Linked DNA regions of Aquibium oceanicum. The protein of the gene in region 2 binds, or shares a complex with, the protein of the main gene of each other region. Links are inferred from orthologs where the notes say so. Each region holds a gene or a part of one and is shown on either strand. Other genes may lie near its edges.

Region 1 (5,418 bases), 2.1 Mb from region 2 along the record:
GCGACAGCACGAGCCCGACCAGCAGCGCCTTCTGCTCGCCGGTGGAGCAGAGCTCGGCGGGCATGTCCTTGGGGCGGTGGCGGGCGAGGAGGTCTGAGCGGTGCGGACCTTCGAGCGTGCGGCCGGCGGCGCGGTCGCGTTCGCGTCCCTCCGCCAGGCGGCGGCGAAAGTCTTCCTCGGCGTCGAGAGACGCGCTCGCGGCAAGCGCTTCCTCCAGGGGGCCGGAAAGCGCCAGGTCGGCCTTCGGGAAAGGACCGGTGTCGGGCGCCCGCTCGATCATGGCCTTGAGCAGCCGCACCATCTCGAAGCGTGCCGCGGCGATGGCGGCGCCGGTCTCCGCCATCTGCGCCTCGATGGCCTCGAACCAGGCTTCGTTTCTTGATCCCTCCGCCAGCAGGCGGTTGCGCCCGCGCATCGCCTTCTCGTAGTCGAGCGCGCGGCGGCCATGGGCGGGGTCGATGGTCAGCACGAGCCTGTCGAGGAAGCGCCTGCGGTCGGAGGCCGGACCGGTGAAGAGCCCGTCCATAGCCGGCGTCAGCCACATCACGCGCAGCCATTCCAGCATCTCGTCGGCCGATCGTGCGGTCGCGCCGTTGATGCGGACCTTGCGCCCCCCGTCCCCCTCGGCTGCGATTTCGCCCGCGCCGGTGCCGATTTCGGCCTCGCCCGACGGACCTTCGATCCGCGCATGGATGGCGAAGCCCCCGGGAGCGGCCTCGCGAACCAGGTCCGCATAGGGTGCCCGGCGAAGCCCGCGGCCGGGCGAAAGCAGGGAGATCGCTTCCAGGAGATTGGTCTTGCCCGCGCCGTTTTCGCCCGACAGCACGACGGCGCCCGGAGCGAAATCGGCGGCGAGGCTGGCGTAGTTGCGAAAGTTCGTCAGCTTGAGCCGGCCGATCGCGGCCCGGCGAGGCCGGCCGGCGGCTTCGCGATCCTCGTCGGCCACCGCCTCAGACGCGCATCGGCATCAGGACGTAGAGCGCCTGTTCATCCGCGAGATCGGTGATGAGCGTCGGAGAGCCGGCATCGGCGAGCATGAATTGCGCCTCCGATCCGTTGAGTTGCGCCGCCACGTCGAGGAGATAACGCGCATTGAAGCCGATCTCGACGGGATCGGAATCGTAGTCGGCCGCGATTTCCTCGACCGCGCTGCCGGAATCGGGATTGTTGACCGTCAGTGTGACCTGGCCGTCGGCGATCGACAGCTTGACCGCGCGGCCGCGCTCGGAGGAGATGGTGGAGACGCGGTCGACGGCCGCCGCGAAGCTCTGGCGATCGATCACGAGCTTCTTGTCGTTGCCCGACGGGATGACCCGCTGGTAATCCGGGAAGGTGCCGTCGATGAGCTTCGAGGTGAGTACGACGCTGCCGATGGTCAGCCGGATCTTGGTGTCGGACAGCTCCACGACCACCTTCACGTCCGGATTGTCGACGAGTTTCTGGAGTTCGCTGACCGTCTTGCGCGGGATGATGATGCCCGGCATGCCTTCCGAACCGGCAGGCGCCTCGATCTCGGCGCGCGCCAGTCGGTGGCCGTCCGTCGCGACGGAACGCAGCATGAGCTTCCCGCCGCTCTCGTGCGTGTGCAGGAAGATGCCGTTGAGATAGTAGCGGGTCTCCTCGGTCGAGATCGCGAACTGGGTCTTGTCGATCAGGCCCTTCAGGGCCGGCGCCTCGAGGCGGAAGATGTGGGAGAAGGAGCCCGCGGTCAGTTCCGGGAAGTCGGACTGCGGCAGGCACTGCAGCTTGAAGCTCGACCGGCCCGAGATCACCGACATGGAGTGGCCTTCCGGATCGGTCTTCAGCATCACCTCGGCACCGTCCGGCAGCTTGCGCACGATGTCGTAGAGCAGATGCGCAGGGACCGTCGTCGCTCCCGCCTGTTCGATCTGCGCGGGCGTCGCCTCCGTCACCTCGAGATCGAGATCGGTCGCCTTCAGCTCCAGGACCGCGCCGTCGGCCTTCAGCAGCACGTTCGACAGGATCGGGATCGTGTTGCGCCGTTCGACCACGCGATGCACGTGGTTGAGCGACTTGAGCAGGTTGGAACGTTCGAGTGTGACGCGCATGACGGACCGGTCTCGTGATCAGGGATGCTTCGAGCGCGAAGCGCAGAAACGAACGGCCCGAAACGGGCCGACAACGAGGGGCAAAATGACAGGAAAAGCGCGGCAAAGGCAAGCCCGCGCGAGGGCTACGCCCCCTTCGCGCGGGCATTCCCGGGGGAAAAGCGCCCCGGTCCGCCGCCCCGCGCGACCGGTCAGGCCGCCTGGTCGTTTATGAGCCTGCGCAGCAGCTCCAGTTCCTGCTCCAGCTTCTCGTCGGTGCCCGAGAGACCTTCGATCTTTCGCACCGCATGCAGCACGGTCGTATGGTCGCGTCCGCCGAACCGCCGCCCGATCTCGGGAAGGGAGCGCGGGGTCATCACCTTCGACAGATACATCGCCACCTGACGCGGCTTGACGATCGTGCGGGTGCGCCGGTTCGAGAGCAGCTCGGTCTTGGATACGTTGTAGTGGCGCGCCACGATGCGCTGGATATCCTCGATCCGCACCCGCTTCGGTTCGCCCGACCGGAACATGTGGCCGAGCAGTTCGTCGATGCGGTCGATCGTCAGCTGTGGTTCGAACGACTGCCGAAACAGCAACTGGTTGAAGGCGCCCTCGAGTTCGCGGCCGCTGCCGGTGACGGTGCGAGCGACGTGCTCCAGGATCTCGTCGGGAATTGCCAGCGACTGGTCTTCCGAGCGGGCCGCTTCCAGACGCTGCTTCAGCATGGACAGGCGCATGGCCATGTCCGGCGCCGACATTTCGAGCGAGACCCCGCCCTGCAGACGCGACCGGACGCGCGGTTCCAGCGATTCCAGATCAGACGCGGGACGGTCGGCAGCGACCACGACCTGTTTGGCGCTGTCGAGCAGCATGTTGATGAGATGGCAGAACTCGTGCTGGATCGACTTGCCCTGCAGGAACTGCATGTCGTCGATGATGAGCAGGTCGATGTCGCGAAGCTGTTCCTTCAGCGTCAGGGCATTGTTGTCGCGGATCGCGGTGGCGAAACGCCACATGAAGTACTCCGCCGTCAGGTAGACGACACGCGAGCCGGGGCGCCGCGCCAGCGACTCGGCGGCGATCGCCTGGAGCAGGTGCGTCTTGCCGAGCCCCACGGAGGCGTGGATGAAGAGCGGATTGAAGCGGATCGAGGTGGATGCATTCTCCGCCACCGTCCGCGCGGCGGCGAAGGCCACGCGGTTCGAGGGACCGTCCACGAAACTGTCGAACGTGTAGCGTCCGTCCAGCGGCGACCCGAGGATGCTCTGCCGAGGGGCGTTGTCTTTTATCGGGGCGCGGGGCTGCGCCTGCTTCGGTGCCGCCAGGACACCGTTGCCCAATGCCGTCTGGGGATTGCGCGTGGCCGGCTTGGCCGGGGCCGGCTCGGCCTCGATCAGTCCGCGGGTCGACCTGGCAGCGGTACGGACGACGATTTCAAGCCGCAGGATCTCGGGCTGTTCCTTCTTCCAGAGCTCGGTGATGAGGGACAGATAGTGATTGTTGATCCAGGAGCGCAGGAACGCCGTGGGTACCGATAGCCTGACAACGCCGCGCGAAGCTTCCGCAAGCTTCATGCGTCCGAACCAGCTCGAATAGACGTCCGCGCCGAGGCGCGCCTGCAACTGAGCCCGCAACTTGTCAAAGATGGAGTCTGCTTCCGAAGCTCCGCCGCGCATCGTGCCTTCTCCGCCGTTGTTGACAATGAAAGGAAGCCCCGCCTGTGCCCCCGTTTCAATTCCGCCGTACATGTCCTCGTTCCTTTTCATTGATCAAAGCTGCCCTCTCGCTCGCAACGGAACGGTCGCGAACGTCCTCGATTTTATCAGGCGGCCGCAGGCCGCACTCCTCGCTACACGTCCCCATTTCCTGCCGCCCCATTCGGGACGGCACGTCCCACTCCAGGCGCTCACGCGCCTTGGTCCCCAGTTTTCGGACAGCGCAAGGACCCCGCCCTGGCGCATACGCCAGGAGACACACGTCCTCACCTTACGCTGGACACGACGCTGACCGCCGCCTCAAACGGGCAAAACTCTAGCGCTCACCGGTTTCAATCCGGCGTGTGAGCGGTTCGAATTTTCCTGGGTATTAAGGGCCGCAGCCCTGTCCCGTTTGATGCTTAGACCTTAGAAAATGCGCTTCCGAGAGGCAAGGCCGCTTCATCGGTTTTTTACGGATATGGCGTAGCCGAGAGGTTGAAATCGGAGCCCTGAACTCAACCGTTCGGATAATTGCTTTGTGAATCAAACTGTTCCGAAACCGGGCATTTTGCGTAAGCGGCTATTAAAGAAATGATAATTTTCTGCTTGACATAATTAATTCACGCTAGCGTGAGGCTGCTGATGAACAAGCTGTGGACATCCCCGCGCAAGCTGTTGTTTTTGCTCCAGAAATCGTGAGCGCCGCTTTGCGGTTGCAAGGGTCCGTTTCCCCACGCCGGTCTGCAGGACGGTTATGCCGGCAAACGAAAAGCGTCCCGTTTTTCGCAATGCACTATGATGCCATGGGCAAGCCATTGGAGGCAAACGAAAAGCCCGGCGTTGCCGCCGGGCTTCATCAAGAATTGCTTAGCCGTATGACGTTGCGTCAGGCGCCGAGAGCCTTCACGCGCTGTGCCAGACGGGACACTTTCCGCGAGGCGGTGTTCCTGTGCAGGACGCCCTTCGTCGCGGCGCGCATCAGCTCCGGCTGAGCGTCCCTGAAAGCCGTCTCGGCCGCCGTCTTGTCTCCGGAAGCGATTGCTTCCTCGACCTTGCGCACGAAGGTGCGCACGCGCGAACGGCGGTTCTTGTTCATTTCGGTCCGGCGGGCGATCTTGCGCGTAGCCTTCTTGGCCGAGCTCGTATTGGCCATGGTGCCTCTCTCGTTTTGCCAGGGTCGCGCCACTCCGATGCCGGCAGGCGCGAAAACAAACGGGCGGCCGGATGGGCCGCCTCAGTCGTGCGGGCTTATAGTCGAGCTTCGGCGATGCGTCAACGCCTTCCGGCGGTGAAATACGAGAGTTTCACGGGCCCGATCGAGTCCTACCAACGGACGGTCGATCGTGCCGGGAGTCTCACCGACGAGGCTCCGATGAGGCGACGGAATGCTCCTCGCTCCGGGGAGCGGTGACGACTTTTATTATATGAGTTCGCCAGCGACCGCAGCCGTCAATCGCTCTCGCCTTCGATGGAGGGCACCGAAACGCCGGCCATCTCGGCGGCAAGCAGCCGCGCCGCGCCGGCGCGAGCGAACCGCATCAGGAGGGACTTGCGGGTGGCCGGCGCCAGCCGGTGTTCGGGAGCGTCGCGGACCACTTCCGCGCCGTAGCCGTCCGACAGGATGAAGCCGCACTCCTCCGGGAAGATCGAGGCCGGGACCTCCGGATGGG
Region 2 (7,737 bases):
GCCCGCTGACGGGTACCGCCACGAAGGGTACGCCCGCAGACCATGCCGCGGGCCGGTGATTCTCGAAGCCGATGTCGTCGGGATCAAGGCCGAGCGCTGCGGCGATGAGCTCGGGCTCGGCAGAGAGCGCCACAGGCTCCGGCAAGCGCGGCAGGTCGAACTCAGCGAAGGCCGTTGCCCCGTCCGTCCGAGTGACGGCACAGCGCACCGGGCCGACCTTTTCCTCCAGCACCAGGATCGCCGTCCCGCCGGTCCTCTCCTGCATTCCGTCCCGTTCGAACAGCGCGATCGCGGTGCCCACCGTCGGGTGCCCGGCGAAGGGCAATTCCGAGCGTGGCGTGAAGATGCGGATGGCGGCGGTATGGACCGGATGGGACGGAGGCGCGACGAAGACGGTCTCGGAGAGATTGAATTCGGCGGCGATCGCCTGCATGGCCTCGGCGGAAAGGCCTTCGGCATCGTGGACGATCGCCAGCGGATTGCCGGCGAGCGCGCGATCCGTGAAGACGTCGTAGATCTGGTACCGGCGCGGCGTCATCAGCAGATCTCCTTTTGCTTGGGCCTGCGTGACATAGCGCAAAGATGAGCAAAAATTAATTTGTAATATCCGCGCACTGGCCCAATCTGTGGCCTGAAGGTGACATGCCAGACTGTCCGTTCGCGAACGCCACGCCGCGATCGGCACTGGAAACCGGAGAGGGTTCGGCATGGACCAGATCGTCGAGCGGCCGAAGCCGGCCGAGACCCCGACACAATCGATCGAGGACGCGCTCGGCATGGCCGGCGGCACGCGCCGTCGCGGCCGGCGCTGGGTATGGCTCGTCCTCCTCCTTTTCGTGGCGGCGGCCGGGGCCTACGCGTGGTGGTCCGCGTCGAGCGGTTCTGGAGACGTCGTGGCCTATCAGACGGTGCCCGCCGCGCGCGGCGATCTGACCGTCGAGATCACCGCCACCGGTACCCTTCAGCCGCTTACACAGGTCGACGTTTCCAGCGAGCTTTCCGGCGTCGTACGCGCCGTGCCGGTCCGGGAGAACCAGACGGTCGCAAAGGGCGACGTCCTGGCCGAACTCGACACGACGCGTCTCTCCGCCCAGGTCGAGCGCGCCGAGGCCTCCCTGCAGGCCGCCGAGGCGAAGCTCAACGAGGCGCGGACGACGCTGAAGGAGACGGAACAGACGCTGGCGCGCACCCAGAGCCTGTCCGGACGCGGCATGGTCACCGAACAGGCGCTGGAAGGCGCGGTCGCCTCCCGCGATCGTGCCAACAGCGCCGTCGCGACCGCTCAGGCCAACGTCGCCATCGCCGCGGCGGATCTGAAGCTTCAGCGCGCCGACCTCGCCAAGAGCACCATCTACGCGCCCATCGACGGCATCGTCCTGACCCGGGACGTCGATCCCGGACAGACCGTGGCCTCGTCGCTATCGGCGCCCGTGCTTTTCGTCATCGCTGAAAACCTCGAGACCATGATCGTGGAGGCGGCGATCGACGAGGCCGACATCGGCGCCGTCGCCAAGGGCCAGGACGCCCGCTTCACCGTCGATGCATTTCCGAACCGCCGCTTCGACGCGACGATCTCCGACATCTCCTTCGCCTCGGTCACCACCGAGGGCGTCGTGACCTATGACGCCAGGCTGGCGGTCGACAATTCCGACCTAGCGTTGCGGCCGGGCATGACGGCGACCGTGTCGGTCGTGACGCGCGAGGCCAACGACGTCGTTCTCGTGCCGAGCGCCGCCTTCCGGTTCCGGCCGCCTGCGATCGAGCGCGATTCGGGAGGCTTCGGCCTGCAGGACCTCTTCGGCGGACGCCGCATGAGCCGCATCTTCGAACGGCGCCAGTCTACCGTCGCGGCCGATGGTTCGCGCACGCTCTACGTGCTGCGCGACGGGCAGCCGACGGCGACCAGCGTGCGCACCGGCTCGACCGACGGCGAGAACACTGAGATCCTCTCCGGCCTCGAGGAAGGCGACCTCGTGGTCACCGGCACCGGTCAGCCCGGCGCGCGGGCGCGACGCTGATGTCGAGGCCGCTTCTGACCTTCACGGACGTCTGGAAGACCTATGGCCACGGCGAGGCGCAGGTGCATGCGCTGGCCGGCGTGGACCTCGCCATCGAGCGCGGTGATTTCGTCGCCATCATGGGGCCGTCCGGATCGGGCAAGTCGACGGCGATGAACATCATCGGCTGCCTCGACACGCCGACGCGCGGCATCTACGCCTTCGACGGGGTGGACGCGGGGCGGCTCGATCGGGGCCGCCGCGCCATACTGCGCAACCTCTACATCGGCTTCGTCTTCCAGGGCTACAACCTGCTTGCACGCACCACCGCGGTCGAAAACGTCGAACTGCCGCTCGTCTATCGCGGCGTGCCCGCGCGCGAGCGGCGGGGCAGAGCGCTCGCCGCCCTCGGCCGGGTCGGGCTCGAAGGACGCGAGAACCACACGCCCGCGGAACTCTCCGGCGGCCAGCAGCAGCGCGTGGCGATCGCGCGGGCGATCGTGTCCGAACCGACGCTGCTCGTGGCCGACGAGCCGACCGGAAACCTCGACACCGCCCGCAGCCACGAGATCATGGAGCTTCTGACCGAGCTGAACCACGAGAAGAACCTGACCATCGTCATGGTCACGCACGAATCCGACATCGCCACCTACGCCGAGCGAGTAGTGAAGTTCGTCGACGGCCGGATAGCCGCCGACAGCCGCGTCGAGGAGATGGCGTGATGGTCTGGGAAACGGTTCGCCTCGCCCTGATCTCGGTGCGCCGCAACGCGCTGCGCTCCTTCCTGACGCTGCTCGGTATCGTCATCGGCGTGGCGGCGGTCATTGCCATGATCACCATCGGCTCTGGCACGACCGAGAAGGTCAAGGCCGACATCTCCAAGCTCGGCTCGAACCTTCTGGTGGTGCGTTCCGGCGGGGGCGGCGGCCCAGGCGGCCCGCGCGTCACGGCGCGTCCTCTCTCGGAGAAGGACTACACCATCCTCGCCACCAAGCTGGAGGGCAGCCAGGCGGTCTCCGCGGCCTCGCAGTCGATGAGCCGCGCCGTCTTCGGCACGGAGAGCATCATGACTGCGGTCACCGGCACCGACACGCACTATTTCGACGCGCGCGACTGGTCGCTGCTCTACGGGCGCCCCTTCAACGAATCGGAGGTACGCTCGGGCGCCAGCGTGTGCGTGATCGGCAAAACGGTCAGCGACCAGTTCTTCGGCCCCGGAGACCCGACCGGCACGACCATCCGCGTCAAGCAGATGAGCTGCAAGGTCATCGGCCTCCTGGAATCGAAGGGCTTTTCCGGCTTCGGGCAGGACCAGGACAACCTCGTCATGATGCCGCTGGCTGCCTTCCAGCGGCGGATCGCCGGCGACCGCGACATCGAGACCATCTACGTCGCCGGACGCGACGGCATCCCCACCTCGACCATCCAGGCGAACGTGGAAGACCTGCTGCGCGAGAGCCGGCGCATCGCGCCCGACGCGGACGACGATTTTTCCGTGCGCGACATGACCCAGATCGCCGACGCCATGGCCAGCACGACGACGACCATGACCGGCATGCTGGGTGCCGTCGCGGGCGTCAGCCTGCTCGTCGGCGGCATCGGTATCATGAACATCATGCTGGTTTCGGTTACGGAGCGAACCCGCGAGATCGGTATCCGGCTGGCGATTGGTGCGCACGAGAAGCACATCTTGCTGCAGTTCCTGGTCGAGGCGACGGTGCTGTCGGCGATCGGCGGGCTATCGGGTATCGCGCTCGGGCTGGGCATCGCCGGCGCCGTCTCGCAGCTTCTCGGCCTGCCGTTCAGCCCCTCGATGCTGATCGTGCTCCTCGCCTTCGGCTTCTCGGCGCTGATCGGAATGGTGTTCGGCTTCTTCCCCGCGCTGCGCGGCGCCCGGCTCGATCCGATCGACGCGCTCCGGCACGAGTAAGTTCAGGCGGTACGGTGGCGGTGCCGCACGCGCACGGCCAGTACGCCGCGGCTGCCGAACAGGATCGACGCCAGATAGATCGCGCCCGCCGACAGGATGATCGCCGGACCCGACGGCAGCGCGAAGTGATAGGAAAGCAGCAGCCCCGCGACGCTGGAGATCATGCCGATCCCGACCGCCAGCAGGCACATCGGTCCGACCCGGATCGACCAGAACCGTGCCGCCGCCGCGGGCAGCATCATCAGCCCGACCGAAAGCAGCGTTCCCAGCGCCTGGAACCCGCCGACGAGGTTGAGCACAACGAGCCCCAGGAAGGCGAAGTGGACCGGCGTGCCGATGCGGCTCACCGAGCGCAGGAAGAGGGGGTCCAGGCACTCGGCGATGAGGCCGCGCCAGACGATGAAGAGGGTGATCAGCGTGACTGCGCAGATCGATCCGATTAGAGTCAGCGCCTCGTCGTTCAGCGCCAGCACGGTGCCGAACAGCACCTGCATCAGGTCGACGCTGGAGCCGCGCATGGAGACGATCAGCACGCCGAGTGCCAGCGATATCAGGTAGAAGGCGGCCATCGAGGCATCCTCCTTCTGCAGCGTGAAGCGCGAGACCGCACCCGCACCGAGTGCCACGACGACGCCGGCGATCAGTCCGCCGACGGTCATCGGCACGATCTCCAGCCCGAACAGCAGGAAGCCGATCGCCGCACCCGGCAGGATCGCATGCGCCATGGCGTCGCCGGCCAGGCTCATGCGGCGCAGCATCAGGAACACGCCGACCGGGCAGGACGAGACGGACAAGAGCAGCGACCCGAGCAAGGCGCGCTGCATGAACGAGAACTCGACGAACGGTGAGATGAGCGCCTGGTACATGCCGCCGCTCACAGGACGCCACGGCGCCTGGCGGCGTCGCCGGCGTGGTCGTGATGTGCATGATGGCCGTTCGGGATGCCGTCGGCGTGGACATGCTCCTCCTCCGCCTCGCACCACGGGGCGTCCTCGCTCCAGGCTTCGTCAAAGCTGCGGGCGCGCGAAAGGTTTTCGGGCAGGAGAACATCCTGCGTCCGGCCCCAGGCGACGAGCCCGCGCGCGAGGATCAGTGTCTGAGGGAAATGCCGGCGCACGAGATCGAGGTCGTGGACGACCACGAGAACCGTGCGCCCTTCGCCGTGCCAGCGGCCGATCAAGGCGAGAAGGTCGCCGACCGTCTGGGAATCGATCGCGTTGAACGGCTCATCCAGCAGGATGACGTCGGCGTCCTGCACCAGAACGCGGGCGAAGAGGGCGCGCTGCAACTGCCCGCCGGACAGCGTGTCGATCGGCCGCTCCTCGAACCCCGTCAGCCCGACGGCCGTAAGAGCGGCAGCGCACCTTTGATGGTCTTCGGCCGTGTAACGCCCGAGCAGCCCGCGCCGCCGCCACAGCCCCAGCCGCACCAGATCGATGACGCGAGCCGGAAAAGAGCGGTCGATCTCGCTCTGCTGCGGCAGATAGGCAAGCCGGGTGCCTTCCGGCAGGCGTACCGCTCCGTCCATCGGCGGCAGCACGCCGACGATGCCCTTCATCAGCGTGGACTTGCCCGAGCCGTTCGGCCCGACGATCGCCGTTAGGGATCCGCGCGCCACCGCACCATCGAGATGATGCACGGCCGGATGCCGGTTGTAGCCGAGCGTCAGGTCGGCGAAGGCGAGGGCGGGTTCGGTCATGGACGGTCCATAGCGCCGGAACGGGCGGCGACCGCGTCTCGATATGTGATGTTATTACATCCGTCAACGCGAACCGGTGGTCGTGCTATGGCGGGCGAACGCTTCGCCCGTCAGGAATCGCCGTCGCGCTGCGGTCGCGCGTTGCGGCCCTTGCCGAAGGTGTAGCCGGTTTCGACCGCGCTCCGGCCGAACTTGTCGCGCAGATTGTCGATCGCGCCTTCGGCCAGTGCGCGCTTGCGCGATTGCAGGTCGACGAGGTCCGGCGGATCGGCCCTGGCTGCGTCCGACAGGTCGCCGACGCCAATGCCGATGAGCCGGTAACGGGTGCCGTCGGTCTCCTTGCGCAGGAGTTCGAGGCCGGTGGAGAAGATCCGGTCGGCGAGGCGCGTAGGATCGGCGAGCTGCCGGTTGCGCGTGCGTATCTTGAAGTCGCTCGTCTTCAGCTTCAGCACCACCGTGCGCCCCGCGATCCCGGCCTTCTTCAGCCGCGAGGAAACTTTCTCGGACAGCGCCCGCAGCACCGGCACCAGATCCTCCGGCGAGGCGAGGTCGGTGTCGAAGGTCGTCTCGGCCGAGACGCTCTTGGCCTCGTGGTCGGCATGCACGCGCCGCTCGTCCATGCCGCGCGACAGGTGGTAGAGCCGCTCGCCCATGGTGCCGTAGCGCTTCATCAGGTCGCCGCGCTCCATCTTCTGGAGCTGCCCGACCGTGCGGATGCCGTCGCGTTCCAGCACCTCGTCGAAGGCCTTGCCGACGCCCCAGATCAGCGTCACCGGCTTGTCGGCGAGGAAGGAGACGGCCTCCTCTTCGCCGATGACGGCAAAGCCGCGCGGCTTCTGCATGTCCGAGGCGATCTTGGCGAGGAACTTACAGTAGGAGAGACCTACCGAGGCCGAGATCCCGACTTCCTTCTCTAGATTGCGCGCGAAGCGGGCGAGCACCAGCGCGGGCGGCATGCCGTGCAGCTTTTCGGTGCCGGCGAGGTCGAGAAAGGCCTCGTCGATCGAGATCGGCTCCACCAGTGGCGTCAGCGCCTGCATCATCTCGCGCACCTGCCGTCCGACCCTTGCGTACTTCTCCATGTCCGGCTTGATCACCACCGCCTCGGGACAGGCGGCGAGCGCCTTGAACATCGGCATTGCCGACCGCACCCCGTTGATCCGCGCGATGTAGCAGGCGGTCGAGACCACGCCGCGCTTGCCGCCGCCGATGATGACGGGCTTGTCGCGCAGCTCCGGCCGGTCCCGCTTTTCCACCGCGGCATAGAAGGCGTCGCAGTCGATATGAGCGAGCGAAAGCCGGTAGAGCTCTGCGTGGCGCGCCAGTCGAGGGCTGCCGCAAGCCTCGCATCGGCGCGCGGAAATCCCCGGCTGGCGCGCCAGGCAATCGCGGCAGAAACCGGCAAGAGGATTGTTGACAGCGGGCGCCATGGCTGCGAACATAAAGGGAACAAACCGCATGATAGTCGAGGCACCCCGCCGGGGCAAGGCAACCGGGAAGGAGATGTCATGTCCGTTGTTGAAAGCCGCTCGCCGGTCGTGCGGCCGCTGACGCCCGAGCTGTGGCCGGCGCTCGAAGAGCTGTTCGGGCCGCAGGGTGCCTGCTACGGCTGCTGGTGCACCCACTTCCGCCTGCCGCCCGCGAAGCGGCGCGAGAACAATCGCGAATCCAACAAGGCGCATCTGATGAACCGGGTCGAGGCCGGACCGCCACCGGGCCTCCTCGCCTTCGATGGCGACCGCGCGCTCGGCTGGATGCAGATCGGCCCGCGCGCCGACGTGCCCGAGTGGAACAATGCCGGCCGCGTATCGGCGCCGCTCGACCCCTCAGAGATATCCGACCCCGGCGCGTGGGCGATCTCGTGCTTCTTCGTCCGGTCGAAAGCGCGCGGGCAGGGGCTGAGCCACCGACTGGTTTCCGAAGGCATCCGCTATGCCCGCGACAACGGCGCGCGGGTCCTCGACGCCTGCCCAATGGACCAGTCGAAGAGCTCACGCTCCATCGGCCTTTTCGTCGGTTCCACGCGCGTGTTCGAGAAGGCCGGGTTCGAGAAGGTCGCCGGCCGCAAGCCCGGCCGTCCGCTGATGCGACTGGTCCTGTAGGAACCGGCT

What was found. The genes of interacting proteins can lie anywhere in the genome.
Region 1: the proteins of BSQ44_RS13280 (region 2) and dnaN are in contact, whole or in part, in a solved structure (PDB 1OK7), measured with the Escherichia coli proteins. The link is inferred for Aquibium oceanicum from one-to-one orthologs.

The regions. Positions count from the first base shown.
Region 1 is NZ_CP018171.1:623,308-628,725, forward strand. The notes cover bases 11-2,800. They hold dnaN (DNA polymerase III subunit beta), read right to left. Parts: upstream 2,070-2,800; coding sequence 951-2,069; downstream 11-950. Other genes in these bases: recF (DNA replication/repair protein RecF), read right to left, coding at 11-898; dnaA (chromosomal replication initiator protein DnaA), read right to left, coding at 2,261-2,800. In the rest of the region: more of recF, read right to left, coding at 1-10; more of dnaA, read right to left, coding at 2,801-3,817; rpsT (30S ribosomal protein S20), read right to left, coding at 4,635-4,901; BSQ44_RS03165 (MmcB family DNA repair protein), read right to left, coding at 5,198-5,418. UniProt on the Escherichia coli protein: Confers DNA tethering and processivity to DNA polymerases and other proteins. Acts as a clamp, forming a ring around DNA (a reaction catalyzed by the clamp-loading complex) which diffuses in an ATP-independent manner freely and bidirectionally along dsDNA.
Region 2 is NZ_CP018171.1:2,694,622-2,702,358, forward strand. Bases 4,903-7,737 are described here. They hold BSQ44_RS13280 (DNA polymerase IV), read right to left. Parts: upstream 7,069-7,737; coding sequence 5,737-7,068; downstream 4,903-5,736. Other genes in these bases: aztA (zinc ABC transporter ATP-binding protein AztA), read right to left, coding at 4,903-5,626; BSQ44_RS13285 (GNAT family N-acetyltransferase), read left to right, coding at 7,135-7,728. Also shown: BSQ44_RS13250 (PhzF family phenazine biosynthesis protein), read right to left, coding at 1-538; BSQ44_RS13255 (efflux RND transporter periplasmic adaptor subunit), read left to right, coding at 708-2,018; BSQ44_RS13260 (ABC transporter ATP-binding protein), read left to right, coding at 2,018-2,719; BSQ44_RS13265 (ABC transporter permease), read left to right, coding at 2,719-3,927; zinc ABC transporter permease AztB, read right to left, coding at 3,930-4,793; more of aztA, read right to left, coding at 4,802-4,902. UniProt on the Escherichia coli protein: Poorly processive, error-prone DNA polymerase involved in translesion repair and untargeted mutagenesis. Copies undamaged DNA at stalled replication forks, which arise in vivo from mismatched or misaligned primer ends.